Regions from separate parts of the Stenotrophomonas sp. DR822 genome, predicted to be linked through region 2. Evidence: predicted binding sites of a transcription regulator. Region 2 holds the regulator's gene; the other holds the start of a gene.
What was found. Region 2 encodes FliA, which starts transcription of late flagellar genes. Its sites were predicted from a motif close to TAAAGTTTNNCNNNCNNNGGCCGATAA; they were not measured.

Region 1 (14,577 bases), 1.9 Mb from region 2:
CCGCGTTCCTGGATGAGCACAAGGCCGTGGGCGTGCCGCTGTACGTGGTGTACGGCCCCGGCGCCCCGCCGACGGTGCTGCCGACCCTGCTGACGCAGGCGCTGGTGGAAGAAGCGCTGCTGCGCACCGCGCGATGAAGTGGCAACGGCCAGGGCTGCTGTGGACAGCAGTGCTGGCTGCCGGTCTTGGCCTATGGGCCGGCAACCGGCTGGCGCCGGAGCCGGCGACGGAAGCTGCAGCGCCTGTTGCGGTATCGCCGCCGGCGCTGCCGATGCTGCGGCCCGGTGATCCGCTGCCGGCGCTGGTGCTTGCCGATGCTGAAGGTCACGCGCTGGATATCCGCGAACGCTTCAAGGGCCACCCATTGCTGGTCAATGTGTGGGCCAGCTGGTGCGGCCCCTGCGTGGAAGAGATGCCCGAACTGGCCCGCTTTGCCGAGGGCCAGGGCGCACACGGCGTGCAGGTGTTGGGCCTGGCACTGGATACGCCGGACGGCGTGCGCGATTTCCTGAAGCGGGTGCCGGTGGACTATCCCATCGTGCTCGATACCCCCGGCCCACGCGATGCCAGCGTGCAGTTGGGCAACGCGCAGGGCCTGCTGCCCTACAGCGTGCTGTTCGACGCGCAGGGACGGATGGTGAAGGCCAAGCTCGGACCGTTCGCGCACGGCGAAATCGAAGGCTGGGCGAAGTAGGCCGGCAGGGCTGCGCCCTGCACCTGCAGATGCTTTCAGGCAACAGCAACAGCAACAGCCGAAGCAACGGCCAAAGCGGCATTGCGTGGGATGGCGGGGCGGTGTCGGACTGCGGGGACGCCGCAAGTACGTCCCTGTAGGCTCAGCCGCGCCATCCATGGCGCGGATGCCCCGCAATCCGACACCGCCCCGCCTTCGACAGGTTCCCGGTATGTGGTAGATCCACGCCATGCGTGGATGGATTTCCATCGAATCGAATATTTCGACAATTGAACGAAGAACATCCACGCACGGCGTGGATCTACCTGTCGACCAAGGTCGACACCCACCAAGAGCAGGCCATGCCTTCCCGACAGATCGCGGAAATCTGTCGAAGGCGGGGTGGGTCCGGTTGCGGGGGCGTGAGCCGCATGGATGCGGCGACCGAGCTTACATGGACGTACTTGCAGCGTCCCCCGCAACCGGACCCACCCCGCCTACCCTCAGGAAACCAGCTTCGGCTGTTGCTGTTGATGTTGATGTTGCTATTGAGGTTGCCGGCCAGCGGCCGGCACTACGGCGGGTGCAGGGCGCAGCCCTGCCGGCAAGCCCTCCTTGACCGCAGCGGCCTGCGACCCGGAGAATTACGAGATTAATTCTCATTTGCTGTTGCGCAGGATGCGGGCGGCAGCCTCGACGGCCCTCGATCCCGATGTTCAAGAACGTCCTGTTCCAACTGCACTGGCTGCTGGGCATCAGCGCGGGCGCCATCCTGGCCGTGATGGGCCTGAGTGGTGCAGTCCTGTCGTTCGAGGATGAACTGCTGCGCGCCGCCAATCCCGGCTTCGCCGAGATCGCCGAGCATCATGCCGACAACCAGCAGCCGCTCGCCCTGAGCGAGCTGGTGCCGTTGCTGCAGGCAGGCAGCGAGCGGCCGCTGCAGCGCCTGCGGGTGGATGCCAGCGGCCAGCGGCCATCGGTGGCACGCTTTGCCGGCGGCAAGGACCACTGGGTCTATTTCGACCCCTACAGCGGCGAGCGCTTCAGCGCGCTGCGCGGACAGGCCTTCTTCGATTTCGTCGAGGACCTGCACCGCCACATGGTCGCCGGCGAACGCGGCTCGTGGATCACCGGCAGCTGTGCCATCGCGCTGTTGTTCTTCACCCTGTCCGGGCTGTACCTGCGCTGGCCACGCCGCTGGTGGCACTGGCGCAGCTGGCTGGCGGTGGAATGGGCGCGCAAGGGCCGGGGCTTCCTGTGGAGCCTGCATTCGGTGATCGGCACCTGGGTGCTGCTGATCTACCTGATGAGCGCACTGACCGGGTTGTGGTGGTCGTTCGACTGGTATCGCAACGGGCTGACCCAGCTGCTGGGTGTCGCGCCCCCAGCCAAGCACAAGGTCGCCACGGATCTGCCCCTGGATCTGCACAAGGTCGAAGCCACGCTGTACGCACTGCCCGGAGTGCGCCAAGGCTTCATCGACCTGCGCCTGCCGGAGAAGCCCGGTCAAGAGCTCAACGTACGGGTGATGTCGGCGGATCCCGCACAACGGGGCGGCCATCACGACCGCGCACATGACCTGCTGCAGCTCGACCCGGCCACCGGCGCGGTCCTCGACGCGCGCCCCTACGCGCGCCAGGGTGCCGGCGGCCAGCTCACCACCAGCATGTTCGCCCTGCACTCGGGCAGCTTCTTCGGCATGCCCGGGCGCATCGTGGTGATGCTCAGCAGCCTGGGCATGTGCCTGTTCTTCGTTACCGGCTGGCTGTTGTACCTGGACCGCCGCCGCGGCCAGCGTGCCGCCCGCGTGCTGCGGCAGAGCGTGCCGGCAGCAGCACCCCATGCCGCGGGCACGCCGTGGCTGGTGGTGCATGCCAGCCAGAGCGGCCTGGCCGAACAGTTGGCCTGGCGTGCGGCGGCACAGCTGCAGGCCGCCGGCCATGGAGTGCAGGTACTGCCGCTTGCGCGCGTAGCTGCCACGCAGCTGCAGGCCTCCACACAAGCGCTGTTCGTGCTCAGCACCTTCGGTGATGGCGAACCACCGGACAACGCACGGCGCAGCGCGCGCCAGTTGCTGGCACAGCTTCCGGATCTTTCCGGGCTGCGCTACGGCATGCTCGCGCTGGGTGATCACCAGTACGCGCAGTTCTGCGGGTTCGGCATCCAGATCGACGACTGGTTGACGCGCTCGGGCGCGAAAGCCTTGTTCGCCCGCATCGACGTTGATGCCGCTTCGGTAAAGGCGCTGCGCCAATGGCAGCTGCAGCTGACCGGACTCACTGGCATCGACACCGACGACAGCGTGTTGCCGGCCGCCACGGTGATGCACGACTGGCGCCTGCTCGGCCGCACCCTGCTCAACCCCGGCAGCGTCGGCGGCCAGATCTGGAAGATCCGCCTGGCACCACCGGCCGATGTCGACTGGCGGGCCGGCGACATCCTGCACATCGCGCCCCGCCACGACCCGATGCACGCAAGCGCGGTACTGCGCGCGCATGGCCTGGATCCCCAACAGCCACAGCTGATCGATGGCGTTGCCAAGACCCTGCTGGAACTGGCCAGCGAACGCGTGCTGCCCGAACCCGGCCGTGCGTTGCCGGTGCAGGATGCAGGCCTGTGGTTGTCGGGCCTGCCGTCACTGCCTGGGCGTGAGTACTCCATCGCCTCATGCGCCGCCGATGGCGAAGTGGAGCTGGTGGTGCGGCTGGTCCGCGACGCAGCGGGCCGCGCCGGCCTGGGCTCGGGCTGGCTGGGCCTGCATGCGCCGATGGACGGTGCGATAGCCGCCCGCGTGCATCGCAACCCCGGCTTCCATCGGCAGCCGGGTGCGCCGATGGTGCTGATCGGCAACGGCACGGGCATCGCCGGCCTGCGCAGCCTGCTGCGCGAAGCCGCGCACCAGGGCGAGCACGGCCACTGGCTGCTGTTCGGCGAGCGTCAGCGCGCGCACGATTTCCTGTTCGCCGACGAGATCATCCGGTGGCAGGCTGACGGGCATCTGCTGCGCTTGGATCAGGCCTATTCGCGTGATGTGGACGATGGCAGCTACGTACAGCACCGACTGCGGGCTGCGACCGATGAACTGCAGGCGTGGTTGGCACGAGGTGCAGTGATCCATGTGTGTGGATCGCTGCACGGCATGGCCGACGGCGTGGACCAGGTGCTGCGCGAGGCACTGGGCGATGAAAGGGTGGAGCTGCTGCTGGAGAATGGGCGCTACCGGCGCGACGTGTATTGAATCCGTTCGCCGGGCATGGCCCGGCGCTACCCTTCATGGGTTTCAACGGTAGCGCCGGGCCACGCCCGGCGAAGGCGATCAGGCCATCACGCTGCAGCCCGTGCCCGGCGCTCGGGCTGCAGCCGGAACGCGGCCACCGCTTCGGCCAGCGCGCGCACCTGGGTCTGCATCTGCGCAGTCGACGCGCCGGCTTCTTCCACCAGGCTCGCATTGCGCTGCGTGCTGGCCTCCATCTGTACGACGGTCTGGTTTACCTGGGCAATGCCCGCATGCTGTTCGTGCGAGGCACTGCGGATACCGGCCAGCAGGCCGGCCAACTGCTGCACGCTGCTGACGATCTCGTCCATCGTCGTACCCGCCTGCTTGGCCTGCGCACTGCCCTGGTCGACCCGCGTCATCGAATCCTCGATCAAACCCTTGATCTGCTTGGCCGCATCGGCACTGCGCTGGGCCAGCAAGCGCACTTCGGCCGCCACCACCGCGAAACTTCGGCCCTGCTCGCCTGCACGCGCGGCCTCCACTGCCGCGTTGAGGGCCAGGATATTGGTCTGGAAGGCGATGCCATCGATCAGCTGGATGATGTCACCGATGCGCCGCGACGCCGCACTGATGCCCTGCATGGTGGCCACCACCTGGCCGACCGCAGTGCCGCCGCGCTCGGCAACCCGGGCGGCCTCACGTACCAGTCCATCGGCGCGCTCCGTCGCATCGGCGTTGCGGCCGACGGTATCGGTCAGTTCATGCATCGATGCAGCGGTTTCTTCCAGGTTGGCGGCCTGCTGTTCCGTGCGCTGGGAAAGATCGTGATGGCCGGCAACGATTTCACCCACCCCCACATCCAGGCGGACGGTGGCCTGCTGGATGCGGGTGACGATGTGGCCCAGCTGCGCGACAGTGGCGTTGGCATCGTCACGCATGCGGGCGAACACGCCCTGCAGGTCGCCCTCCAGGCGCACGCTCAGGTCGCCGCGTGCCAGTGCGGCCAGCAGCGCCTGCAGATCACCGAGGTTGGCCTCGAAGGTGGACAGCAGGCGATTGATGCTGGTCGACAGCGTGCGCACGAAGCCCTGCTTGCCCTCAAGCACGATGCGTCCCTGCAGCTCGCCATGCGCCGCCGCGTCGACCAGTGCCGCCACTTCGGTTTCCAGCAGTGTCTCCAGCGCGCGGCTGCGCCATTCCACTGCCACGCCGAGGAAGTGGTCGTCCTCGACGATGGCGTTGGCGATCAGCTGGTAGCGGGTGCCGGCGTGGCCGATCTCGCGCTCTTCGCGCTGACGGACACCAATCAGCCCCGCCAGTACCGGGTGCAGGCGGACCGCGTCGCTGCCAAGCAACGACTCTGCAGGACGATCCAGCAGCTTCAGCAGCGCTGGATTGGCGTAGGCCACCTGCCCTTCCGCGTCGACCACCATCAAGCCGGTCTGCGCGCTGTCCAGCGCTTGCCGCACGCGCGTGTTGCCGCGCGCAACCGCGCGCTCGGTTTCGATCCGCGCACGCAGGCGTTGCTGCATGTCGACCAGGCACTGCGCAAGCTGGCCGATCTCATCGTTGGCGTTGTGCACGCGCAGCGTGGTGTCGAGCCGATCATCGGCGATATCGCCAGCGAAACGCAGGGTGTCCTGGATCGGCCGACGCACCGCGCGGACGACCAGCACCAGGCTGGTGATCAGCACACCGGCCACCAGCAGCAGGGTGGCCACGAACAGCACGCTGGCCATCCGTGCGCCCGACTGCTGACGAAGCTGCGCCTGGGCCAGTGCCGCAGTCTGTGCCTGCTGGAATGCGGCCAGTGCCGGGCCCACGGCTGCCGCCGTCTCGAGCAGCGACTGTGCTTCCACATCCAGGCCGACACGCGCGGCGGTATAGCCCAGCAGCGCGGCCTGGTAGGCCTCCATGCCCGTGCGCACGTGCTCTTGCACCTCGGCTGGCAGGCCCGCCAATGCCAGATCGAAGGGCAGCTTTTCTTCGCTGGCACGATCGGCGTGGGTGGAATCGCCATCGAGCAGCAGCAGCGCTTCCTGGCGCCGCATCCGCTGCACATGCAGGGAAAGCGCAGGGCGCTCCAGCGCGTCCACCTGTGACTGCAGTGCGTCGGCGGACTGCTGCAGCTGCGCGGCCAGGCCTGCGTCGCCGCGTCCCATCTCATCCACCCGCTCGAACAACGCGGCGATGCCCTGTGAGAATGCGTCGACGGCTTCAGTCATCGCCTGCAGCACCTTGCGCCGACCCGCATCCATCGGCATTGCACGCAACGCCTGCAGATCCTGCTTCAACATCCGTTGCGTGGCCAGCAACTGGCTGCGGTCGGCATCGTCGAAACTTCGCGCATACTGGGTCTGCAGGCGCCGGGCCTCGGCCACCCGCGCTGCCAGCGAAGCGACGCGGTCACTGCCCTGCTGGTAGCTGGCCTGATCGCGCGCCGCCTGCTTGCTCGCATGGCTGGTCCAGGCATGGACGGCGGCAATGGCCACCAGGCCAAGGCTGCAGACCAGCAGGGTCGCCTTGAGCTTGTCGGCGACGCTCAGCCGATGGGGCTGCAACCAGCGCAGCAGGCCAGGGAAACGCGAACGCAACCCGGCAACGCGGCTACGCAGGGACCGAAGGTGGGGAACGACGGCCGGCATGACAGACTCCAGGCGGAAGGACGCACCTGTATCGACTGGTTGCAGCAGAACTTTAGCCCCGGATTGATTCCTGCCACGAGCGGCGGGCAGTTGTCGCTGTTGTACCGGCCGCAGACGACCGGGGGATGACACCGGCGGGATGCGCTTGACCTCAACCCCGGTTGCGGTATCACAGTGGAGGCCCCTGCCCGTGATGCCTGCCATGCCCATCGACGTCCCCCGCTACCTGCAGCGCCTGCAGCTGGATGCCCCGCCCCCGCTCACCCTGGCCGGGCTGACCCTGCTGCAGCAGCGCCACAACGCCCTGCTGCCGTTCGAGACCCTGACCAGCCTGCTGCGCGACGCGGTGGCGATCGACCTGGACAGCGTCCAGCACAAGCTGCTGCACGCGCAGCGCGGCGGTTACTGCTTTGAACTCAATGGCGCGTTCCTGGCCCTGCTGCAGGCCTTGGGCTTCGATGCGCAGCCACTGAGCGCACGGGTGCTGCTGTCGGCCACCGATGGCGAGCTGACTGCGCGTACGCATCTGCTCCTGCGGGTGCGTCTGCAGGAAGAGGATTGGCTGGTCGATACCGGCTTCGGCAGCCTGACCCCGACCGTACCGCTGCGCCTGCACGAGACCGCAGTGCAGGACACACCGCACGAGCGTTACCGAGTGCGGACGCTGGATGATGGCGACTTCATGCTCGCCGCCGAGGCGGGGGATGACTGGCGGGCGCTGTACCGCTTCGACCTGCAGCCACCGGCGCCGATCGACAACGAGGTAGGCAACTGGTACGTGTGCACGCATCCGCAGTCGAGCTTTCCCGGCCAGCTGCGTGCATCACTGACCGGGCCGGATTGGCGACGCACCATCGGCAGCGGCAACTACACCGAATACCGCCCGGGCCAGGCGCCGGCCAAGCGCCCGCTGCGTGATGTGCAGGATGTGCGCGAGGTGCTGCAGCGGGGCTTCGGCATGCGCCTCCCCGACGATCCGCGGTTGGATCCGGCCATCGCCGATTGGCTGCAGCGATCACGGGCCACGTCCGTGTAGCGCCGCGCCATGTTCGGCTGCCGTCCTTGCCGCTATGGGTTGACGGGTGCCTGCAAGGCAATCCGGTTGCCCTCGCTGTCGCGGATCTCGGCCACCCGCCAGCCACCGGCCACGGCCGGGCCAAAGCACAGCACCGCGCCGGCCTGCAGGGCACGCTGCAGGCTCCGATCCAGATCGTCCACGCCCAGGTAGATGCGCGGGCCCTGCTCCGACGGCACGTAGTCGGCGCCGTGTACCAGCGCCATGCTGGCACCTGCGGCGTCGTCGTTGAACGACAGGTAGGCCATCCGACAGTCATGCAGGTCGATCGGCGCTTCGATGCGCACCTGCAGCCAGTGCTCGTAGAACATCACGGCGCGTTCGAGATCGGCGACCGGAACTTCAACATGCAGAATGGGATTCATGGTGATGGTGCTCGGCGTGCAGGTGGATGAAAGGCAGCATCGCCGCCCTGTGCACGGCACGATACGGCCCCGACTGGCATGCTGGACAGCCTGCCACCGTACTGGAAGCGCCCATGTCCCTGGCCGATCACCGTCATGCCCTGGCCCCGTTGGGCTTCCTGCGCGTTGCCATCAACCTGGGCAACCCGGTGCTGGCCCAGGGCGACGCCAATTCACCACGTGGGCCGTCGGTGGAGCTGGCCACCGCGCTGGCACAGCGGCTGGGTGTGCAGGCACGCTTCAGTTGCCACGACGCGGCCGCATCGGTGGTTGCAGCGGCCAGCGACGATGCATGGGATCTGGCCTTCCTGGCGGTGGACCCGGCACGTGCCGACCGCATTGCCTTCAGCGCGCCGTACGTGGAGATCGAAGGCACCTATCTGGTGCGCGATGACAGTCCAGCACAACGGGTTGCAGACCTTGATCGCAACGGGCTGCGCATCGCGGTGGGACGCGGCGCCGCCTACGATCTGTTCCTCAGCCGTGAGCTGCGGCACGCGACGATTGAACGTGCCGACACCTCGGCCGCGGCCATCACCCTGTTCGGCCAGCAGCGGCTGGATGCAGCGGCCGGCGTACGCCAGCCCCTGCTGGCCTGGGCGCAGGCACATCGCGGCCATCGCGTGCTGGCCGATCGCTTCACCGTCATCCAGCAAGCGGTTGCCGCGCCCATCGTACGGCCCGCAGCGGCGTTGCAGGCGCTGTTCGCGGAAGTGCAGGCGATCAAGGCCGGGCCGCTGCTGGGCGAGGCCTTCGCGCGTGCCGGGCAGGCAGTCACGCTGTTGCGGTGACGCTCACTTCATGGCGTCGCGCCTGCCCGGGTGACACTACCCCGCGTCTGCGGCCTGCATGTGCCGCACATGCTCGGCCGCCTGGGCGTGCAACCATTCGCGGAAGGCCAGGAAACCACGGTGCCGCACCGAGCGCTGCGGATACACCAGCCAATGCGGCCATGCGGTTTTCAGGCGCCGGTCCGACAACGCAACCAACTGGCCGGAATCCAGCAGCAGCCGCGCCCGCGTCACCCGTCCCAGGGCAACACCGACGCCGTCCAGTGCGGCGCGATGGTGGGCTTCGGAATCATCCAGCACCGCCACGTACCGCGCCGGCGGGCGCTGCCCGGTCAGCGCGAACCATGCGCCCCACGCGCCGTCGGGGTCTCCCAGCAGCGGCCACTGTGCCAACGGTAGGTGGCCGATGCCGCCCATGCGCTCGATCAGTGCCGGGCTGGCCATGGGCAGCAGCCATTCGTCGAACAACGGTTCCACCACCAGCCCCGGCCATTGTCCGCTGCCCAGCCGCAGCGCTGCATCGAACTGCAGCTGCCGGTCGAAGTCGATCAGCCGCTCGCTCGACTGCAGATTGATTTCGATCTGCGGATGCGCCGCCACGAAGTTGCCCAGGCGTGGCACCAGCCAGGCGCTGGCCATCGACGGCACGGCGCTGAGGGTGAGCACATGCTCCGGTCGAGCGGCGTAGGGCTGGAAGGCTTCGTTGATCGCATCCAGGTGTGGGCCGATCTGATCCAGCAGGCGCTGCCCTTCCAGGGTCAAGGCCACACCGCGTGCCTGCCGTATCAGCAGCGGCTGGCCCAGGCGTTCCTCGAGCTGGCGCATCTGATGGCTGAGCGCACTGACCGTCAGGTTCATCGACGCGGCGGCGCGGGACAGGTTGCCCAGGCGTGCGGCAGCGACGAAGCCCTGCAGGGCATGTAGCGGCGGGCGGGACATAAGCTTTGAATTCCTCTCAAGTCGACCTTGCGGAAATGTCGCTTTTTGCACCGCCATGCTGCCCGTATCGTGCATTCCACTCAAGTGGAGACACGATCATGAACATCTTCAGCGGTCTGTTGTTCCTGCAGGGTCATGTGACCAACGTTGCCCTGGCCCAGCGCCTGGCCAGTCCCGTTCCCGCAGCGCCCGATGCACGCCGGGCACCCCGTCCGGGCAACCCCCCGGCCGCCCCGGGCAGTGTCACCACCCGCGCTGCAGGTGCTCGGGCAACCACGGATGCGGATCGATAGCGAGCGCGCGATACGCATCGATGGCGGCGCGCAGTGCGGCCACGCCGACGGGCGAACGCAGGCTTTCCTCTTCCGGCACCTGCACTGCAGCCCAGTCATGCAGCCGGTCCAGGCGCTGGACCATCGCAGCCCGCAGCCACAGCCGCAGCGGATAGGTGTGATAGCCCTGCTGCGCCAGCGCTTGCACAGCTTGGGCCAATGCAGCGTTGGCCCCGCGCACCCATTCGGTGTGCCCACCGGCCTTGTCCTGCACCGTCATCGGTGCCGGTGCACGATGCAGCTTGAAGGGCCGGCGCAACTGCAGTTCCAGGTCACGCGCATCCCGCTCTGATTCCGCCTCGACCAGCGCGCCTGCTTCCAGATCGAAGAACTCGAACCAGCGCCGATGCAGCGCACTGATCCGGCCCAGCGGATCGCGCGAGAAGCCGATCTTCGCGTAGTCCTCCCAGGCACAGGGAAAGACGTAGGCGAACACGCGGCCATCGATGCGGATGTCGGAATCCATTTCCACAGGATCGCGTGGCGGGTATTCGCAGGATGTGCAGGCAATGCCCACGGCATGCGTACTTCCAGCTACGCTTGCGCGACCATGTCTTCATCGCACGCCCCTCGCCCGCCCGTGTCATCGATCACGATCGATGCTGTCTCGCTCGACATCCTGCAGCAGCAGCACGCGGATCTGCGACGACCACCGGCCTCGCTGACCAAGCTGATGACCGCCTGCACCGCGTACGACCTGCTCGCGCAGTCGGGCGGTTCGTGGTCGGACATGATCACCATCGATCCGCGCGACGTGCACGAGGTGGCCGACGATGAAACACGGATGGGCCTGGTGCCCGGTGAAAGCATCGTCCTCGGCCGGCTGCTGGAGGGCCTGATGGTGGTCTCCGGCAACGATGCCGCGCTCGCCCTGGCCCGTCACCTGGCCGGATCGCAGGCGGCGTTCGTGCAGCACATGAACGATCACGCGCGAGCGCTGGGCCTGCACGATACGCACTTCATCTCCGCGTCCGGCATCACCACTGCGGGCCATCTGTCGACCACACGCGACATGGCGATGCTGGCCGCGCACCTGCTCGCCCGCCACCCCCATCTGCTGGCGATCACCGCACAGCACAGCTTCGTGCACCGCACCCTGCACAAGGCCAACCAGAACGCCCTGCTGGGCGAAGACGGCGTGGATGGATTGAAGACCGGTTACACCCAGGCGGCCGGCTTCTGCCTGGCAGCCACCGCCCGTCGCAGGTGCGCTGGGCACGCCCTGCCACTGCGCCTGATCACCGTGGTGCTGGGCGCTGATTCCCGCGCGTCGCGCGATGATCAGGTCCGCGCGCAGCTTGATGCAGGCTTCGCCAGCGCCGGAATGGCCGACGCCCAACGCGCGTGACCGGCAGGCTGGGCAGACACCACGGGCAATGCGCTCTATAGTCCAGCGCCCGAAGGAGTACCCCCACCGATGGATCGACGCCTGTTGTGCTGGATGCTTGCGCTGTCCTGCATGTTCGCCGCTGCAATCACCCATGCCGGCGAACTCAGCCCTGCCGAGACCGAGGCGCTGCAGCAGGATGTGCGTTCTCTGCTCTCCACCTTCGCGCGTGGCGATACCGATGCCATGATCGAGCGCACGCATCCGAGCGTGAAGCGTTTTGCCGGCGGCGACGCGGCGTATGCGAAGGCCACGCGCGATGCGATGAAGGCACTCGACGACATGGGCCTGAAGCTCATCAGCGATGATGTCGGCGAACCGACCGGCACCTACGCTGCCGGCGACGAAGAAGTCTGCTTCGTGCCGCGGACCACGGTATTCACCACCGACGCACAGACAGTGAAAAGCCTCACCTTCATGGTCGCCATCCGGCAGGTCGGCGGTACGCAGTGGCGCTACATCGATGGTGCCGCCATGCAGGCAATGCCGGAGCTGCTGCGACAGCTGTTGCCGGACCTGCCGCGTGACGTGCCACTGCCATCAGTCAGCGTCGAGCAACTCTAGGCCGCTTCGCCCACACGATTCAGCTGCCACGCTTGACGATGGCGACGATCACGCGCTCCAGCTCGGCCTCGGCAGCCGTGTGTTCCACCGCGCCGGCCGCAACCGCTTCAGACAGGGTTTCGGCGGCACCGAGAATGGCCCACAGCCCGGTAGCCGGCACGGCCTCGCCTACTGCGAACGGGCCCAGCCACTGCGCGCACTTGTCGATGAAATCCTGCTGATAGCAACGGCGTACCGCACGCAGTTCCGGTGATCCGGCCAGCGCGGCGAGAATGTCCTGGATCTCGCTGCCCTGCGACAGCACACAATCGATGTAGCCCGAGGCGATGGCATGCGCGCGATCCTTCAACCGGGCCTTCGCACTGCCGATGCGCTCATCGAAGACCACGGTCTGCTTGTGGTCATAGTCGGCATACAGCGCGGCCAGCAGGCCGTTGCGGGTTTCGAAGTGGTCGTAGGCCAGCGGCTTGGTCACACCGGCCGCCTCCGCCAGGCGGGCCAGGGTCAGCGCATCGGTGCCCTCTTCGCCAACCAGCGCCCACGCCACGTCCAGCAGCTGGCGGGCGCGCTGTTCACGGGTCAGGCGGCGACGGGGCTCGGGCGCGGCAGGTCTGGAAGGCAAGGGAGATCGTCAGGGCGCGGGGGTTCCGATCTTACGTCCGATGTCCACTGCCGTCTGCAGATGCGCTTCGGCCATGCCGCTGTCGGCGTCCAGCAGCAGCGTGGATGACAATACCGGCGCTCCGCAGTAGTCGAAGATACCCTCGTCGATCTGGGTCTTCATCGCCGCGCCATAGCCACGCCGGTCGATCATCTGCTGGCCCGCGCCGCCCAGCCCGACCAGATGCACCTGCAGCCCCTGCAGCTTCTTTTCCACCTTGCCATCGGCACCTTCGTCATAGGCCCAGCCCTGGGTGAAGACGCGGTCGATCCATCCCTTCAGCAGCGCCGGGAACGACCACCAGTAGAGCGGGTAGACCAGCACGAGCGTGTCGGCCGCATCCAGCCGAGCGTGCTCGGCGGCGACATCGGCCGGTAGCGTTGTGGTCCTGCGGAAGAATCCGTGGTCCTGGGCGTTGAAACGTGGATCGAAGCCTTCGGCCATCAGATCCACCGAGGTGACCGTATTGCCGGCATCGGCGTTGACGATGGCCTCACCGATCCTCGCAGCGACCGCGTGGGTGAGCGAGGCCGGTTCAGGATGTGCCACGACAATATGGCTATGCATGATGGGGCTCTGCTGTTCACTAGTTACCAATGGTAACTACGATTGCAGCCAGCACCAGCACCATCGGTGGAATGCTGTTGCGCGCCGCAGTCGCTGTTGTGCACATCACAGCCACACCGGGCTGCCACGGCCTTGATGCCGGTAAGCGGATGCTTGCCGGACCAACGCAGCATTCGCACGACAACACACCATGCAGAGCAACAACGAACGACCCGCACCGCTACCCCGCCTGCTCCTTGTGGAAGACCAGCTCGATCTGGCTGATCTGATGGAACAGGCCCTGACCGACGAAGGCAACGAAATCGCCCACGCCAACAGCGTCTTCGAGGCATTGGGCATGCTCGACAGTGGCCACTTCGACGGCGCCGTGCTGGACGTGGAACTTCGTGATGGCGTGGTATTCCCTGTGGCCGATCGGCTGCTCGAACTGGGCATCCCCTACCTTTTCGCTTCAGCGGTATACGACCAGCTGGTGCCGGTCCGGCATCGGCGCGCGCCCTTCCTGGCCAAACCGTTCCATGTGCAGGGCCTGCAGCGCGCGGTGCGCGAAGCGCTCGGCAGGACGGCCACCCCGCCGACGACGCCGCACTAGCCTGCACGCACCTACGGCTTGAACAACCCGTTGAGCTCGGCACCGGACGGGGTGGCCGGCAGCGCATCGAATGATCCACTGGCAAGCATCTGCCGGGAGGCGTCGAGAAAGCCCGACCACGCGCTGCGGGCCAACGCACCGCCGACACTGACCCGGCGCACGCCCAGACTGGCGGCCTGCTGCAGCGTCATCACGCCGGGCGCACCGATCAGCAGGTTGACCGGCTTGCCACGGGCGGCCTCCACCACGGCGCGGATCTGCTCTGCGGTCCGGATGCCTGGCGCGTACAGACAGTCGGCACCCGCCTGCGCATAGGCGCGGATGCGGGCCAATGTATCGTCCAGATCGGGTCGCCCGACGAAGAAGTTCTCCGCGCGCCCCACCAGCATCACGTCGTGCGCGCTTTCATCAATGGCACGGCGCGCGGCCTGCAGCCGGGCCACGCTGTCTTCGATGCTGCGCAGCGGATGGTCCGCATCGCCGCTGGAATCCTCGATCGACAGGCCAGCCACACCGGTAGCGATCGCCATCGACACGCTCTCGTGCACCGCCTCCGGGCTGCGGCCAAAACCATCTTCGAAGTCGGCGTTCACCGGTAGATCGGTCGCCGCCACCATCGCCTGCAGATGAGCGAGGATCTCGCTGCGACCCATCGCCCCGTCAGGCTGCCCGTGGGCCCAGGCATGGCCGGAACTGGTGGTGGCCAGTGCCTGGGCACCCAATCGCGCCA
Region 2 (14,577 bases):
TCTCGATGTTCTTCACCACGACCTGCTGCTGGCCGACCAGTTCGTCCACTTCCAGCGCGATCTTCTGGCCATCGCCTTCAACCACCACCACCAGCGATTCACTGCCGGGTGCGCGCTGGCCATAGCCGTAGTACTCGCTCAGCGACAGGATCGGCAGGTATTCGCCACGCACGCGCAGCACGCGGCCTTCGCCGGCCATGCTGCGGATGTCGTCGGGCTGCGGCTGCAGTGCTTCAAGCACGTAGGCCAGCGGCAGGATCAGGGTTTCGCCGGCCACCGCCACGGTCATGCCGTCGAGGATGGCCAGGGTCAACGGCAGCCGGATCAGCGTACGCGTGCCGGTGCCGAGGCCACTTTCAATCTGCACCTCGCCACCGAGCGCCTGGATGTTGCGGCGGACCACGTCCATGCCCACGCCACGACCGGACAGATCGGTGACCGCATCGGCGGTGGAGAAGCCGGGCTGGAAGATCAGGTCCCAGACCTGCGAGTCGGTGGGGTTGTCCGGTACGGCCAGGCCGCGTTCCTGCGCCTTGGCCAGGATCTTCTCGCGGTTCAGGCCGCGGCCATCGTCGCTGACTTCGATGACGATGTGGCCGCCCTGGTGCGAGGCCGCCAGGGTGATCGTGCCGGTCTCGTCCTTGCCAGCATCGCGACGCACGTCGGGCATTTCCAGGCCGTGGTCGATGGAGTTGCGGACCAGATGCACCAGCGGATCGGCAATCTTCTCGATCAGGCCCTTGTCCAGCTCGGTGCCTTCGCCGATGGTGCGCAGGCGGACGTGCTTGCCCAGGCGGCCGGACAGGTCGCGGACCAGGCGCGGGAAGCGGCGGAACACTGCGTCGACCGGCAGCATGCGCACGCCGATCACGGCCTCCTGCAGGTCGCGGGTATTGCGTTCAAGCAGGTCCAGGCCGGCGAACAGGCTCTCGGCATGCACAGGGTCCAGTGCGTGCGAGACCTGCTTGAGCATGGCCTGGGTGATGACCAGCTCACCGACCAGGTTGATCAGTGCATCGACCTTGTCGACGCTGACACGGATGGAGGTTTCTGCTTCCTGGCTGGCGCCGGTACTGGCCGTCGGTGCGGCAGCGGCGGGCGCAGGGGCAGCGACCGGCGCGGCGGCCGGTGCCTGGGTGGCCAGGCTTGGCGGTGCGGCCGGACGGATGTCCAGTTCGCAGTCGTCCAGCACCCAGGCGAAGGTATCTTCGATCTTGCTGCGCGGCACCTTGCCGACCAGGCCCAGGTCCCACGCCAGGTGGGCTTCAAGCGGGTCGAGCTGGGCGAAGCCGGGCAGGCGATCCATGCGCGCGGCCACCTGCAGCGAACCCAGGTGTTCCAGTTCGCGGATGATGCGCAACGGGTCGTTGCCACTCATGAACAGTGACGGTGCCGGGGTGAAGCCGATCTGCCAGGCTTCCGGCGTGTCGTCCACCTTGCTGGCGGCAGCGGGTGCAGCGGCGGCGGGCGCCTGTCCGGACAGCACCGCTTCCAGGCGCGCCTTCACCGCAGCAACCGCTGCAGGATCGGCGGGCTGGCCGTGCTCGGCCTCGCGCAACAGGGCGCGCAGTACGTCCACCGACGACAGCATCGCATCGACGGCGTTGCCTTCCAGTGCGCGCTTGCCGGCCCGCAGCTCATCGAGCAGCGTCTCCAGCACGTGGGTCAGCCCGGCGATGGCATCGAAGCCGAACGTGCCTGCGCCACCCTTGATGGAGTGGGCGGCACGGAACACCGAGTTGATGATCTCCGGGTCCTGTTGTCCCGATTCCAGGGCCAGCAGGCCAGCCTCCATGGCGTCGAGGCCTTCGCGGCTCTCCTCGAAGAAGGTGGCGTGGAAGCGTTGCAGGTCCATGCTCATGGCAGTGGCGATCCGGAAGCGAAGAGGGGGAGCAGTGCGGGGCGATCAGCCCAGCACTTTCTGCACGGTGGCGACCAGCTGTTCGGGATTGAACGGCTTGACCAGCCAGCCGGTGGCACCGGCGGCCTTGCCTTCGGACTTCTTGTCCGCTGCCGACTCGGTGGTCAGCATCAGCATCGGCGTGAACTTGTAGTCCGGCAGCTGGCGCAGTTCGCGGATCAGCGCGATGCCGTCCATGTTCGGCATGTTGACGTCGGTGACCACCGCATTGAAGCGCTGGCCTTTGGCACGTCCGAGCGCGACCGCGCCGTCTTCAGCTTCTTCGACGGCAAAACCGGCCGAGGTGAGGGCGAAGGAAACCATCTGGCGCATCGACGCCGAATCGTCCACCACCAAGATACGTGCGCTCATGCAGCGTTCTCCACAGATTTCAGGTTGTCATGGGGTACGTCCAGGCCCAGGGCCTGGGTGACGCCCAACAGGCGTGCAGCGTCACGGAAGGTTGCAGTGCAACCGTGGAAGCCGGTGCCCAGGCCTGCCTCGCGGCGGGCCTGCACGAAGGCGCACAGCACCTGCACGCTGGCGGTGTGGATGCGGCCGACCTGGCTTGCATCCAGGGTCAGCTCGCCTGCTTCCGCCACCAAGGGCGAAAGGCGGTTCTTGAGCTCGGTGCTGCTCTCGATGCCGAGATCCTCACCCAGTTCGACAGTGCTCATCGTTGCTCCGGACAAACGGTTCCAGCATTCATAACGGCACCGTGGGGCGGTTCTTTAGGGGTATCGGCGCTGCGCGCCGATTCAGAGCACGGATTCACCCCAGCAGCTGCGTGGCGTCGAGCAGGATCATCGGCCGCTGGCTGATGCGGGCCACGCCACGGAACAGTTCATTGGAGATCTGGCAGATGCGGGCGGTATCGGGTGGCTCGATCTGCGAGTCGGTCAGGTTGGCGACGTCCTCCACGGCCGACACACGCAGGCCCAGGGTCTCGCCGTTCTCTTCAAGCACGACAATGCGGGTCTGCGCGTCATCCTCGGCGGAGGCCGCACCCAGGTGCAGGCCGAGATCCATCACCGGCACCACCTGGCCACGCAGGTTCATGATGCCGAGCATTTCCGGGGCAGTGCCGCGCAGTGGCAGCAACGGCACCGGCAGCACCACTTCCTGCACCTTCAGCAGTTCCAGCGCGTAGGCCTGGGTGCCACAGCGCAGGCGCAGCCAACGCGACGTGCGTTCGCCGGCGCGGCGGTTCTGCGGATGCGGGCTGCTGGCGGGCTGATGCGCCTGGGCCTGCAGCTCCTGCCAGGAACCGGGGCGGTTGCTGGAGGGGGTGTCCACCGCAAGCCGTGGTGGCGGTGCGACGGCGGCGCGGGTCATCGATGGCATCGGTGCTGGTGCGGGACGCGCGGCGGCCTTGGCAACGGCCGGCGCAGCGATGTCAGCAACCACCTCGCCGTCGGCGGCGGCTTCGAAGGCGGCCTGCAATCCGGGGCTGTCGGTGTGCGCCAGGCTGTTGGCGGCGTCGGTTTCGTAGATCACTTCGTCCGGCAGGTCATCCCAGGTGGGTTCCGGCGCGGGCGGTGCGACAGCGGCAGTGGCCACGGGCGCGGTTTCATGGACAACCTCGGCCGGCAGATCGTCCCAGGTGGGCTCGCGGTCGGCGTCGGCGGCAGGTGCGGCAGCAGCGTCGAAGGCGGCTTCCAGCGTCGCATCATCGTTGGCCGGAGCGGCTGCGACGGTGTCGGTTTCGTAGATCACTTCTGCCGGCAGATCGTCCCAGGTCGGCTCGCGCCCGGTATCGGTCGCGGGCGTGGCAACGGCGGCGAAGGCAGCTTCGAGCGAAGCATCGTCGCTGGCCGGGGCCACTGCGACGGCGTCGGTTTCGTAGATGGCCTCGGCCGGCAGATCGTCCCAGGTCGGCTCGCGTTCGGCGTCGGCCGCAGGCGTGGCGGCCGCGTCGAAGGCGGCTTCCAGCGCCGCATCATCGTTGGCCGGGACGGCTGCGACGGCGTCGGTTTCGTAGATCACTTCCGCCGGCAGATCGTCCCAGGTCGGCTCGCGCTCGCCGTCGGCCGCTGCGCTCGTCGGGCGTGGCGCGGCATCAGCGGCGACCGGTGCGGCGGCAATGTCGCCTAGCAGCTCGTCCAGATAGTCGTCCAGCATGCCGGTGGTGTTCATGCTGCCTGCTCCAGGGCACGTGCGTCCTCACCGAGGATCCAGTTCAACGCGCGTCGATAGGCCGCCAGGCCGCGTCCCGGGTAGTCCTCGCCGATGCTCGGCAGGGTCAGGCCGGCCGCGTTGCTGATGCGGGTGTCGATCGGAATCGCGTCTTCCCAGACGCGGCTTGCGTGGCGGTCCTGCATGGCGCGCAGCGATTCATTGCCGGTGCGGGTGCGGCGGTCGAACAGGGTGGGCAGGATCGAGATCGGCAGCGGCCGGCGGCGCGAACGCTCGACCATCTCGCCGGTGCGGACCATGCCATCCAGGCCGTGCAGGGCCAACGGCTCGGCCTGGGTGGGAATGATCAGGCGATCGGCCGCGGCCAGCGCATTGATCATCAGCAGGCCCAGGGTCGGTGCGCAGTCCAGCAGGATGTAGTCGTGCTGGCCCTGGTGGCGGGCGAGCGCGTTCTGCAGGGCCAGGCCGAGGCCGGGCTGGTTGGCGCTGCGTCGTTCCAGCGTGGCCAGCGAGGCCTGCGCGCACACGTAATCGAGTCCACCGATGTTGCTGGCATGGCTGAGCGTGGACAGCTCGCCCGGCGGTGCGCCGAACAGTTCCAGCACGCCGGCCGGTGCCGGCTCGATCGGCACGCCGAAGGCGCGGGTCAGCGAGGCATGCGGATCGAGATCGATCAGCAGTACGCGGTGGCCGAGCGCGGCCAGGCCGCGACCGAGGGCGAGGGTGGTGGTGGTCTTGCCGACTCCGCCCTTCTGGTTGGCGACTGCCCAGATGCGCATCGGATTACTCCTTCATTGCCGGGGGAACGGCGGCGCCGACACGGCTGCCAGCCGGCACCGGTGGCAACTGCACCGGTGCGATGGGGGAAGTGGGGGTGGTGGCCGGTGCTGCGGCGGCCTGTTCGCTGGCGCCGCGGGCAGTGCCGGTGGCGGCATTCAGGCGTTCGCCGAGCGGGTCCACCGAATGACTGGTGTCGGCCAGGATGATGACCATCACCCGCCGGTTGCGATTGCGGCCCTGTGCGCTGTCGTTGTCTTCGCGGGGGCGGAACTGGCCGTAGCCGACCATCGCCAGCCGCGACGGCTGCAGCCCCTGGTCGGCAAACAGATGCACCACGCTGGCCGCGCGCCCGGCCGACAGTTCCCAGTTGGACGGGAAGGTGGCAGTGGCAATCGGCACGTTGTCGGTGTGGCCTTCCACGCGCACGCTGTTGGGCACGTCGCGCAGCACACCGGCCAGGCTGGCCAGGGTGTCCCGCGCATGCACGTCCAGCGCCGCCGAGCCGGTCGGGAACAGGATGTCGCTGTTGATCTCCACTTCGATCCACAGTTCGGTGCGGCGCACGCTGATCATGCCGCGGTCGATCAGTGGCGCCAGCGCGGCGGTCAGGCGGTCGGCGATGCTGTTGAGCTGGCGCTCGGCACGCGCGATCTGTTCCTGGTTGTGCACCGACACCGGCATGCGCATCTGCGAGGCCATCGCCGGCAGCAGGGTGGGGTCGTGCGAGGGCGCGGGAGCGGACGGCCCGATCTTGGTGCCGGACTTGATCACCGACGGGCTGTCCCAGCCGCCGCCCTGCACCTGCTTGTTGCCCACCTGCACCGGATTGATGGTGCGCGGCGCACCACCGAAGGCATCCGTGAGGGCGTCGGCCATGATCCGGTACTTGCCCTCGTTGACCGAGGAGATCGCGTACATGACCACGAAGAAGGCGAGCAGCAGCGTCATCAGGTCGGCATAGGGGATGGCCCATGCCTCGTGATTGGCGTGCTCTTCGTGGTGCTTGCTGCGGGCCATGTCAGTGCAGGAAGCCGGAGAGGTTGGTTTCGATGTTGCGCGGGTTCTCGCCCTGGGCAATCGAGATCAGGCCTTCGATGACCATTTCGCGGTCGCGGCTGGAATGGGCGATCACGCCCTTCAGCTTGGCGGCGATGGGCAGGAACAGCAGGTTGGCCGAGGCGATGCCGTAGATGGTGGCAGTGAACGCGGCGGCGATGCCGTGGCCGAGCTTGCTCGGGTCGGCGAGGTTCTTCATTACCGCGATCAGGCCGAGCACGGCGCCGATGATGCCCAGCGTGGGCGCATAGATGCCCATGCTTTCAAACACCTTGGCGGCGGCCTGGTCCTGGTGCTCCTGGCTGCCCAGTTCGATCTCCAGCATGTGCCGGATCGACTCGGGTTCAACGCCGTCCACCAGCAGCTGCAGGCCCTTGCGCAGGAACGGGTCCTGCTGCGCTTCCACCTGCGATTCCAGGCCGAGCAGGCCCTGGCGGCGGGCGATGTTGCTCCATTCCACGATCTGCTGGATGAGTTCACGACGGTCGCTGTGCGGCGGCCGCACGACCCAGCGCACGATCTTGAAGGCGTGCTTGAACACCGCTGGCGAGGTGTGCAGCAGGATGGCGGCGATGGTGCCGACGATGACGATCACGAACGCCGCAGGCGACCACAACGACGCCAGGCCGGCGCCCTTGAGGATGCTGCCACCGACCAGCGAGGCCAGGGCGAGGAAAAGTCCAATGAGGCTGAGTCTATCCATGGGTCCGGTATCGGCTTGTATGAATGGGACTTGAGACACCGGGAGGTCGTGTACAGACGGTAGTCACAGTTTTCGGGTCGGCGGGCATGGCCCGTCGCTACCCTGCGGGGCCGTTTCCGGTAGCGCCGGGCCATGCCCGGCGGGCTTCAGCGCAGCCCATCCACGTCCAGGATCAGGGCCATGCGACCATCGCCGATCAAGGTTGCACCGGCATAACCGCGCAGGCCGCGCAGGGCCCTGGGCAGTGGCTTGATGACCACTTCCTCACGGCCGCGCACCTGGTCCACCACCAGCCCGAAGCGTGCTTCACCGGCCTGCAGCACGACGATCGTCAGCAGGGGCGAGGCGGCCGGCGTCACATCCAGCCATTGCCGCAGGTCCACCAGCGGCAGCGTGTGCGAGCGACGGTCAAGCACGGCGCGACCGTCGAACCAGCCCAGCGAGGTGCGCGGCGCATGCAGCACTTCCATCACACGGGCCAGCGGCAGCGCGTAGACGTCTTCGCCGGCCTGCACCAGCAGGGTCGGCAGGATCGCCAGGGTCAGCGGTACGCGGATCATGAAGCGGCTGCCGCGGCCCAGTTCCGACTGGATCTGGATCTGCCCGCTCAGTTCGCGGATGCGTGACTGCACCACGTCCATGCCGACGCCGCGGCCGGAAATGTCGGTGACCTGCTGCTTGGTCGAGAACCCCGGCAGGAACACCAGGTGCAGGCATTCCTCGCTGCTCAGGCGGGCGGCGGCTTCCGGATCGATCAGGCCCTTCTCGCGCGCCTTGGCGCGCAGTTTTTCCGGATCGATGCCGGCACCGTCGTCCTGCACTTCGATGCTGACGTAGTCGCCTTCCTGCTGTGCCGACAGGCGCACGTGGCCCATCCGCGGCTTGCCCTGCGCTTCGCGCAGGTCAGGCATTTCCACGCCATGGTCGATGGCGTTGCGGACCAGGTGCACCAGCGGGTCGGCCAGCGCTTCGACCAGGTTGCGGTCGAGCTCGGTTTCGGCGCCGATCAGTTCCAGGTCCACTTCCTTCTTCAGCGAACGCGCAACGTCGCGCGCCACCTTCGGGAAGCGCGAGAACACCTTGCCGACCGGCTGCATGCGGGTGCGCATCACCGCCGACTGCAGGCGTGCGGTGGCGATATCCAGCGTGGACACGGCGCGGTCCAGTTCTTCGTCGCGCAGGCGCGTGCGCAGCGTCTTCAACCGGTTTCGTGACAGCACCAGTTCGCCGATCAGGTTGACGATGGCGTCCAGGCGCTTGGTGTCCACGCGCACGGTGTGTTCGGCTTCGGCGACAGGCTTGTTGGGTGCGGGCTTGGCAGCGGGCGGGGCCGGCGAGGGCGCCGGTCGCGGTGCCGGTGCCGCAACAGCCGCTGCGGTGGTGTTGCTGCCCGGGGCGGCGCCGCCGTGCAGCTGGTCGAGCAATGCCTCGAACTCGTCCTCGCTGATCATGTCGTCGGCCTTCTTCGCCGCCGCCACGGTTGTCGGCGCCTTGCCGCCATGCAGCTGGTCGAGCAGGGCCTCGAATTCGTCGTCGGTGATCAGGTCGCCGCCGCCCGCACCCGGCGTCGCGGCCGCAGGCGCGGCAGCGCCGCCGCCATGCACGTCGAACTGGGCGACCAGTTCGGGCGGGGCAAAGCCCGGCTCGGTGCCCGAAGACACCGCGTCAAGCATCGATTGCAGGTAATCCAGTGACTGCTGGGCGGCATCGAAGTGATGCGCCTGCAGGACGGCCTGGCCGGCGCGTGCGGCGCCCAGCGCTTCCTCGGCGGCGTGGCACAGCTCGACCATTGCGGTGATGCCGAGGAAACCTGCGCCGCCCTTCAGCGTGTGGTAGCCGCGGAACACCGCGTTGAGCTGTTCATTGTCCTGCGGTGCCTGTTCCAGCGACACCAGCTGTTCGCCGAGGCGATCCAGGATCTCCTGGGCCTCGATGATGAAATCGGCAGTGATGTCGTCGGCTACTGCGCCCATGGTTACAGCCCCAGATCCGACAACAGGTCGTCGGCGTCGTTCTGCGAGACCGCATGGCGGTCCAGTCCCTTCAGTGCCGGCCCAGCCAGTTCCGGATCGGTGCGATGCTGTTCCGGCGGCAGGCCGAGCGCGCCGAAGCCTTCGTGCACGCGGCGGACGATGCCCACCACGCGACGGATGATCTGCCCGGTCAGGTCCTGGTAGCTCTGGGTCAGGGCGATCTCGGTGAGGTTGTGGCGGATGCGGTCGAGCTGTACGTCCTGGCCCGGCTGCAGGCCGTCGGCGCGCAGCTGTTCGGTCAGGCTGCGGCACTCTTCGGCCAGGTCCAGGGTGCGGTGGGTGGCCTGTTCGGTCATCGCCACCACGTGGTCCAGGCGCGCGCAGGCATCGTCCAGCTCGCCGGCTTCATCGGGCACGGTCGGCAGTTCGCCCAGCGCCTGGCCCAGCTCGCGGGCGAGCCGCGAAAGGCCGCTCATCATCGGCTGGGTGCGCAGCGCGACCAGGCCGTCGATGCGCTGGCGCCACGCCGCCTCGTCGCCGGATTCCAGTGCATCCAGTGCTTCCTGCAGGCGCAGGGCGAGGGCGCTCTTGTCGACCGTGGTATCCATCAAGCGCTGGCCGCCAGGCGTTCGAAGATCTTGCCGAGCTTCTCTTCCAGCGTCTGTGCGGTGAAGGGCTTGATGATGTAACCGTTCACGCCGTTCTGCGCCGCTTCGATGATCTGCTCGCGCTTGGCTTCGGCAGTCACCATCAGCACCGGCAGGGTCTTCAGCTTGGCATCGGCACGGATGGCCTTGAGCAGTTCGATGCCGGTCATCACCGGCATGTTCCAGTCGGTGACCACGAAGTCGAACGGCTGGCTCTGCAGCAGCGACAGCGCGGCATGCCCGTCCTCGGCTTCGGCGGTATTGGTGAAGCCCAGATCGCCCAGCAGGTTCTTGACGATACGACGCATGGTCGAGAAATCGTCGACGATCAGGATGCGCATGTTCTTGTTCAAAGCAGAGTTCCTTTGTTGATCAGCTCTCGAGGCCGGCGTCGGCCGCCTCGAAAATCTTCAGTCGGCCACGCAGGCGCAGGACCGCCTGGCCGTGGATCTGGCAGACCCGCGACTCGCTCACGCCGAGCACTGCGCCGATCTCTTTCAGGTTCAGTTCCTGCTCGTAGTAGAGCGACAGCACCAGCTGTTCGCGCTCGGGCAGGTGGCCGATGGCATTGCCCAGCTCGCGGCCGAATTCACCGCGCTCCAACACCTGCTGCGGGGTCGGGCCGCCCTGGGCGACGGTGTCCAGCTCGCCCTGGTCTTCAATGCGCGACTCCAGGCTCAGTACCTGGCCGCGCGAGGCGTCCTCCATCAGGCGCAGGTACTCGGGCAGCGGCATCTCCATCGCGGCGGCCACTTCGGTGGCACTGGCGGCGCGGCCGGTGCTCTGCTCCAGGCGGCGGATGGTGGCCGCAGCGTCACGCGCACGGCGGTGTACCGAACGCGGTACCCAGTCGCCACGTCGGATTTCATCGATCATCGAGCCGCGGATGCGGATCGAGGCGTAGGTCTCGAACGAGGCACCCTGGTCGGCGTCGTAGCTGCGCGAGGCTTCGATCAGGCCCATCATGCCGGCCTGGATCAGGTCGTCCACCTCAACGCTGGCCGGCAGGCGTGCGGCCAGATGGTGGGCGATGCGCCGCACCAGGTCCGAGTGCTGGGCGATGACCTCGTTGGCCGCCGTGCGCTGGACCTCTCTGTACTGGGCGGCGCCTTTCATGCGGCCACCCCGCGCTGCTTGATGATGCGTTCGAGGAAGAACTCGACGCCCCCGCGCGGCTCGGTCGGTGCCTGCCAGCGGGCGGTGCGGCGGGCGATCTCGGTGATCGCCAGTGCCGACGGGCTGGACGGATAGGCCTTCACCACCGGCTGCTGGCGCTGCACCGACAGGCGCAGCCAGTCGTCCTGCGGCACGCAGCCGAGGTAGTTCAGCGAGACATCGGCGAGGAATTTCTCGCAGACGCGGGTCAGCTTCTCGTACAGCACGCGGCCTTCGTTGGGGTCGCGCACCATGTTGGCCACCACCTGGATGCGGTCCACGCCACGTTCGCGTGACAGCACCTTGATCAGCGCATAGGCGTCGGTGATCGAGGCCGGTTCATCACAGACCACCACCACGGTGTCCTGCGCGGCCTGGCAGAAGGTCAGCACGCCGTCGGTGATGCCGGCGGCGGTGTCCACCACCATGATGTCCAGCTCGCGCTCCAGTTCGGAGAACACGTTGACCAGGCCGACATGCTCGGCCGGGGCCAGCTCGGCCATGTGCCGGCGGCCGGACGCGGCCGGTACCACCAGCACGCCGTTCGGGCCTTCGATGATCACGTCATCCAGGCTGCAGCGGCCAGCGACCAGGTCGGCCAAGGTGTTGGTGGGGCTCAGGCCCAGGATCACGTCGATGTTGGCCAGGCCCAGGTCGGCGTCCAGCAACAGGGTGCGTTTGCCCATTCCCGCAAGCGCCACGGCCAGGTTGGCCGATACGTTGGTCTTGCCGACGCCGCCCTTGCCGCCGGTCACGGCAATCGTGCGCACAGGGCCCAGCGGCTCGCTGCGGGTCGCCGTCAGCGGGAAGGTGGTGGTCAGCTTGGCGTACTCACGCGACGGCATGGTTCAACTCCGGGTTGCAGGGCATATCGGCCGCGCGGCGCAAATCTTCAAGGCGAAGTACAAGATTGGCTGCACTGGCCCGGTGCAGGTCGTCCGGGACGTCCTGGCCATCGGTCACCCAGGTGATCGGCAGCTTGTGGTCCACCGCCACCGACAGGGCGTTGCCGAAGCGGCCGGTCTCGTCCAGCTTGCTCAGCACCAGGCCCTGCAGGTTGGCCGCGCCGAAGCGGCGGACCACCTCGTCCATGTCGCCGAAGCTGGTGTTGGCCGGCAGTACCAGCAGGGTGCGGACCTGGCGGGCGGCGCGCAGCCACTGCAGCTGGGCGGCCAGCGCACGGTCGCGCGGGCCCAGGCCAGCGGTGTCGATCAGCACCAGCTTGTAGTCCTTCAGGCGTTCCAGCAGCTGGTCCAGGTCGGTACCGCTGTTGGCCTCGTGCACGGCGATGCCGAGCTGGCGGCCGTAGCCGTACAGCTGTTCGCGGGCGCCGATGCGCATCGTATCGGTGGTGACCAGGGCGACGTCGCGGGCGGCATGGGCTTCGGCGAAGCGCGAGGCCAGCTTGGCGATGGTGGTGGTCTTGCCGGCGCCGGTCGGGCCGACCAGGGCGATCACGCCGCCCTCCTCCATCGGATCGACCGGGGCGATCGGCAGCTTGCGCGAGATAAGCCCCAGCATCAGGCCGCGGCCGCGATGCGCTTCGGTTTCCAGCGGGATCTGCATGGCCACGTCGCGGGCGATGCCGGCATCGAAGCCGTACTCGTCCATCAGGTCCAGTGCCGTAGCGCGCACCGGACTACCGCGCAGGCGCTCGTCGGTGAAGCGGTTCATCTCGCGCTCGATCACCTGGCGCATGCCGGCCACTTCCTGGCGCAGGTGGCGGATCTCGGCGTCATCGGCGACCAGGGTCAGCGCGGGTGCTGGCGCCAGCGCCGGCATCGGTGCCGGTGCAGCCTCGGTCGGCTGCACGGCAACCGGCGCGCGTGAGGCTTCGTCTTCGGGGGCCGTGGTGGCCTGCAGTGCAACCGGCAACGGCGGCGGCGTCACTGCCGGCATCTGCGCGCTGTCTTCCAGCGGCGGGTCGATCTGGAAGCGGGCGCGGTTCACCGGCGCGGCTGCCGCAGGCGAGGGCGCCACGATGGCGTCGGCAAACGGGGCGAAGATCTGTTCCGGCAGCGTCGCTTCATTGACGGCGGCACGCGCCAGGGTGGAGGCGAAGCCGGTGCTGCCACGCGTCGGCACGATCTCGTCGGCGCTGTCCAGGGTGCGGCCGGTAGCGCCGACGGCGGCGCGGGCCAGAGCGGCGACGGCCGAGGTGGTGGCGGCCACCGGCTCCGGTGCCGGGGTGCCGCTGCGACGGCGGGTGACCGCGGCGATCACTGCGTCGGCGGCGCTGCGCGGCTTCGGCGCGGGCGGCGGTGCCACGTCGCGGCGCGACGCTTCCAGGGCGCGCTGCACGGCGCTCTCATCGTAGTTGGCGGCGGCCACGATCTCGATGCCTTCCTCGATCCGGCGGTTGGACAGGATCACGGCATCAGGACCATGTTCCTTGCGCACCAGGTTCATGGCCGAGCGCATGTCGGCGGCGACGAATCGTTTGATTTTCATGCTGTGGTCACGGGACGAAGTCGGCGGAGTGGCGGTCGGAGAACGCGGATGGTCGGTGGTCTGCACGGTTCGGGTTCCCCTCGGAATCTGTCTGTTGCGGGTGTTTGAAAGTGGTGTCTGTTTTCTGGCGCGTTGCAGGGCTGCGTCAGCTGATCGTTCCGACCAGCTTCAGGCGCTTGTCCTCCGGCACCTCGCTGTAGGCCAGGACCGACAGCGACGGAACGCTGTGGCGGACCAGGCGGGCCAGCGCGGCTCGCACCGGGCCAGGTACCAGCACCACCGCGGGCTCGTTGCGGGCTTCCTGCTTGCTGACACATTCGGCCAGGCTCTGGTGCAGTCGCTCAGCGAGTCCGGGTTCCAGCGCGGCGCCGTTGCCCTGCGTGGACTCCTGCAAGACACGTTCCAATTGCGGGTTGAGGGTGAACACCGGCAGCTCCGCCGACATTCCGGCGATCTCCTGCACGATGAAGCGGCCCAGTGCGGTGCGCACGGCGGCGGTCAGCGTGGCCGGGTCCTGACTGTGCGGGGCGTGTTCGACCAGTGCTTCGGCGATCTTGCGCAGCTGGCGGATCGGAATGCGTTCGACCAGCAGGTTCTGCAGCACGCGCACCACCGCCGACAGCGGCAGCGCCTTCGGCGTCAGATCTTCGACGAGCTTGGGCGCGCTCTTGGCCAGGTTGGCCAGCAGGTGCTGCACTTCCTCGTGGCCGAGCAGTTCCGGTGCGTGCTCGCGGATCAGGTGCGAAAGGTGGGTGGCCACCACCGTGGCCGGGTCGACCACGGTATAGCCCAGGGTTTCGGCCTGGGCGCGCTGGTGTGGCTGGATCCAGGTCGCATCCAGGCCGAAGGCCGGGTCCTTGCCGGCGATGCCTTCCAGCGGGCCGAGGGCACTGCCCGGGTCCAGCGCCAGTTCGCGGTCGGGATGGATCTCGGCAGTGGCCACCGGCACGCCATGTACCAGTACCCGGTAGCCGTTGGCCGGCAGTTCCAGGTTGTCGCGGATGTGCACCGAGGGAATCAGGAAGCCGACGTCCTGGGTCAGCTTGCGGCGCACGCCCTTGATGCGCGGCATCAGCTCGCCGCCCTGGTTGCTGTCCACCAGCGAAATCAATCGATAGCCCACTTCCAGGCCCAGCGGATCGACCGGGCGCAGCTCATCCCAGCTCAGTTCCGCCGTGGGTGCAGGGGCAGCCGGGCGGCCCAGCGCGTTCAGGGCGTTGGCTTCGCCTGCAGCGGTGTCGGCCTGCGCCGGCACCAGGCCCTTGCGGTACACCTTCCAGGCGATGAAGCCGAGGATGGCCGCCAGCGTCAGGAAAGCGACGTTGGGCATGCCCGGCACCAGGCCGACCACGCCGAGGATGCCGGCGGTGATGGCCAGCGCACGGTACTGACCGAACACCTGGCCGGTCATCGCCTGCGCCATGTCCTGCGAGCGCGAGGCACGGGTGACCAGCATCGCCACCGCGCTGGAGACCAGCAGCGCCGGCAGCTGCGCCACCAGGCCGTCACCGATCGACAGCAGGGTGTAGGTGGCGGCGGCATCGCCGAACGGCATGCCATGCTGCAGCACGCCCACGGCCAGGCCGCCCAGCATGTTGATGAACAGGATCAGGATGCCGGCGATCGCGTCGCCGCGGATGAACTTGCTGGCACCGTCCATCGCACCGTAGAAGTCCGCTTCCTCGCGTACTTCCTCGCGGCGCAGCTTGGCTTCCTCGCGCGTCAGCAAACCGGCGTTGAGGTCGGCGTCGATCGCCATCTGCTTGCCGGGCATGG

Region 1: the regulator FliA is predicted to act here: its motif matches at 6,564-6,590, upstream of K5K93_RS14825 (methyl-accepting chemotaxis protein).

What each region holds. Positions count from the first base shown of each region.
Region 1 covers NZ_CP081826.1:3,223,934-3,238,510, reverse strand. Annotated here, with positions in the region: gene K5K93_RS14840 (protein-disulfide reductase DsbD domain-containing protein) at 1-137, shown strand, start outside; gene K5K93_RS14835 (TlpA disulfide reductase family protein) at 134-694, shown strand; gene K5K93_RS14830 (sulfite reductase flavoprotein subunit alpha) at 1,386-3,911, shown strand; gene K5K93_RS14825 (methyl-accepting chemotaxis protein) at 3,998-6,535, opposite strand; gene K5K93_RS14820 (arylamine N-acetyltransferase) at 6,738-7,571, shown strand; gene K5K93_RS14815 (VOC family protein) at 7,604-7,975, opposite strand; gene K5K93_RS14810 (transporter substrate-binding domain-containing protein) at 8,089-8,805, shown strand; gene K5K93_RS14805 (LysR substrate-binding domain-containing protein) at 8,842-9,744, opposite strand; gene K5K93_RS14800 (GIY-YIG nuclease family protein) at 9,988-10,542, opposite strand; gene K5K93_RS14795 (serine hydrolase) at 10,627-11,424, shown strand; gene K5K93_RS14790 (hypothetical protein) at 11,494-12,027, shown strand; gene K5K93_RS14785 (TetR/AcrR family transcriptional regulator) at 12,047-12,649, opposite strand; gene K5K93_RS14780 (NAD(P)H-dependent oxidoreductase) at 12,659-13,255, opposite strand; gene K5K93_RS14775 (response regulator) at 13,446-13,847, shown strand; gene K5K93_RS14770 (isocitrate lyase/phosphoenolpyruvate mutase family protein) at 13,859-14,577, opposite strand, start outside.
Region 2 covers NZ_CP081826.1:625,585-640,161, reverse strand. Annotated here, with positions in the region: gene K5K93_RS02975 (chemotaxis protein CheA) at 1-1,861, opposite strand, end outside; gene K5K93_RS02970 (response regulator) at 1,907-2,272, opposite strand; gene K5K93_RS02965 (STAS domain-containing protein) at 2,269-2,577, opposite strand; gene K5K93_RS02960 (chemotaxis protein CheW) at 2,672-4,036, opposite strand; gene K5K93_RS02955 (ParA family protein) at 4,033-4,815, opposite strand; partial or broken gene motD (flagellar motor protein MotD) at 4,967-5,833, opposite strand; gene K5K93_RS02945 (flagellar motor protein) at 5,835-6,575, opposite strand; gene K5K93_RS02940 (chemotaxis protein CheA) at 6,722-8,548, opposite strand; gene K5K93_RS02935 (protein phosphatase CheZ) at 8,551-9,156, opposite strand; gene cheY (chemotaxis response regulator CheY) at 9,156-9,548, opposite strand; gene K5K93_RS02925 (RNA polymerase sigma factor FliA) at 9,568-10,311, opposite strand; gene K5K93_RS02920 (P-loop NTPase) at 10,308-11,195, opposite strand; gene flhF (flagellar biosynthesis protein FlhF) at 11,182-12,801, opposite strand; gene flhA (flagellar biosynthesis protein FlhA) at 12,947-14,577, opposite strand, start outside.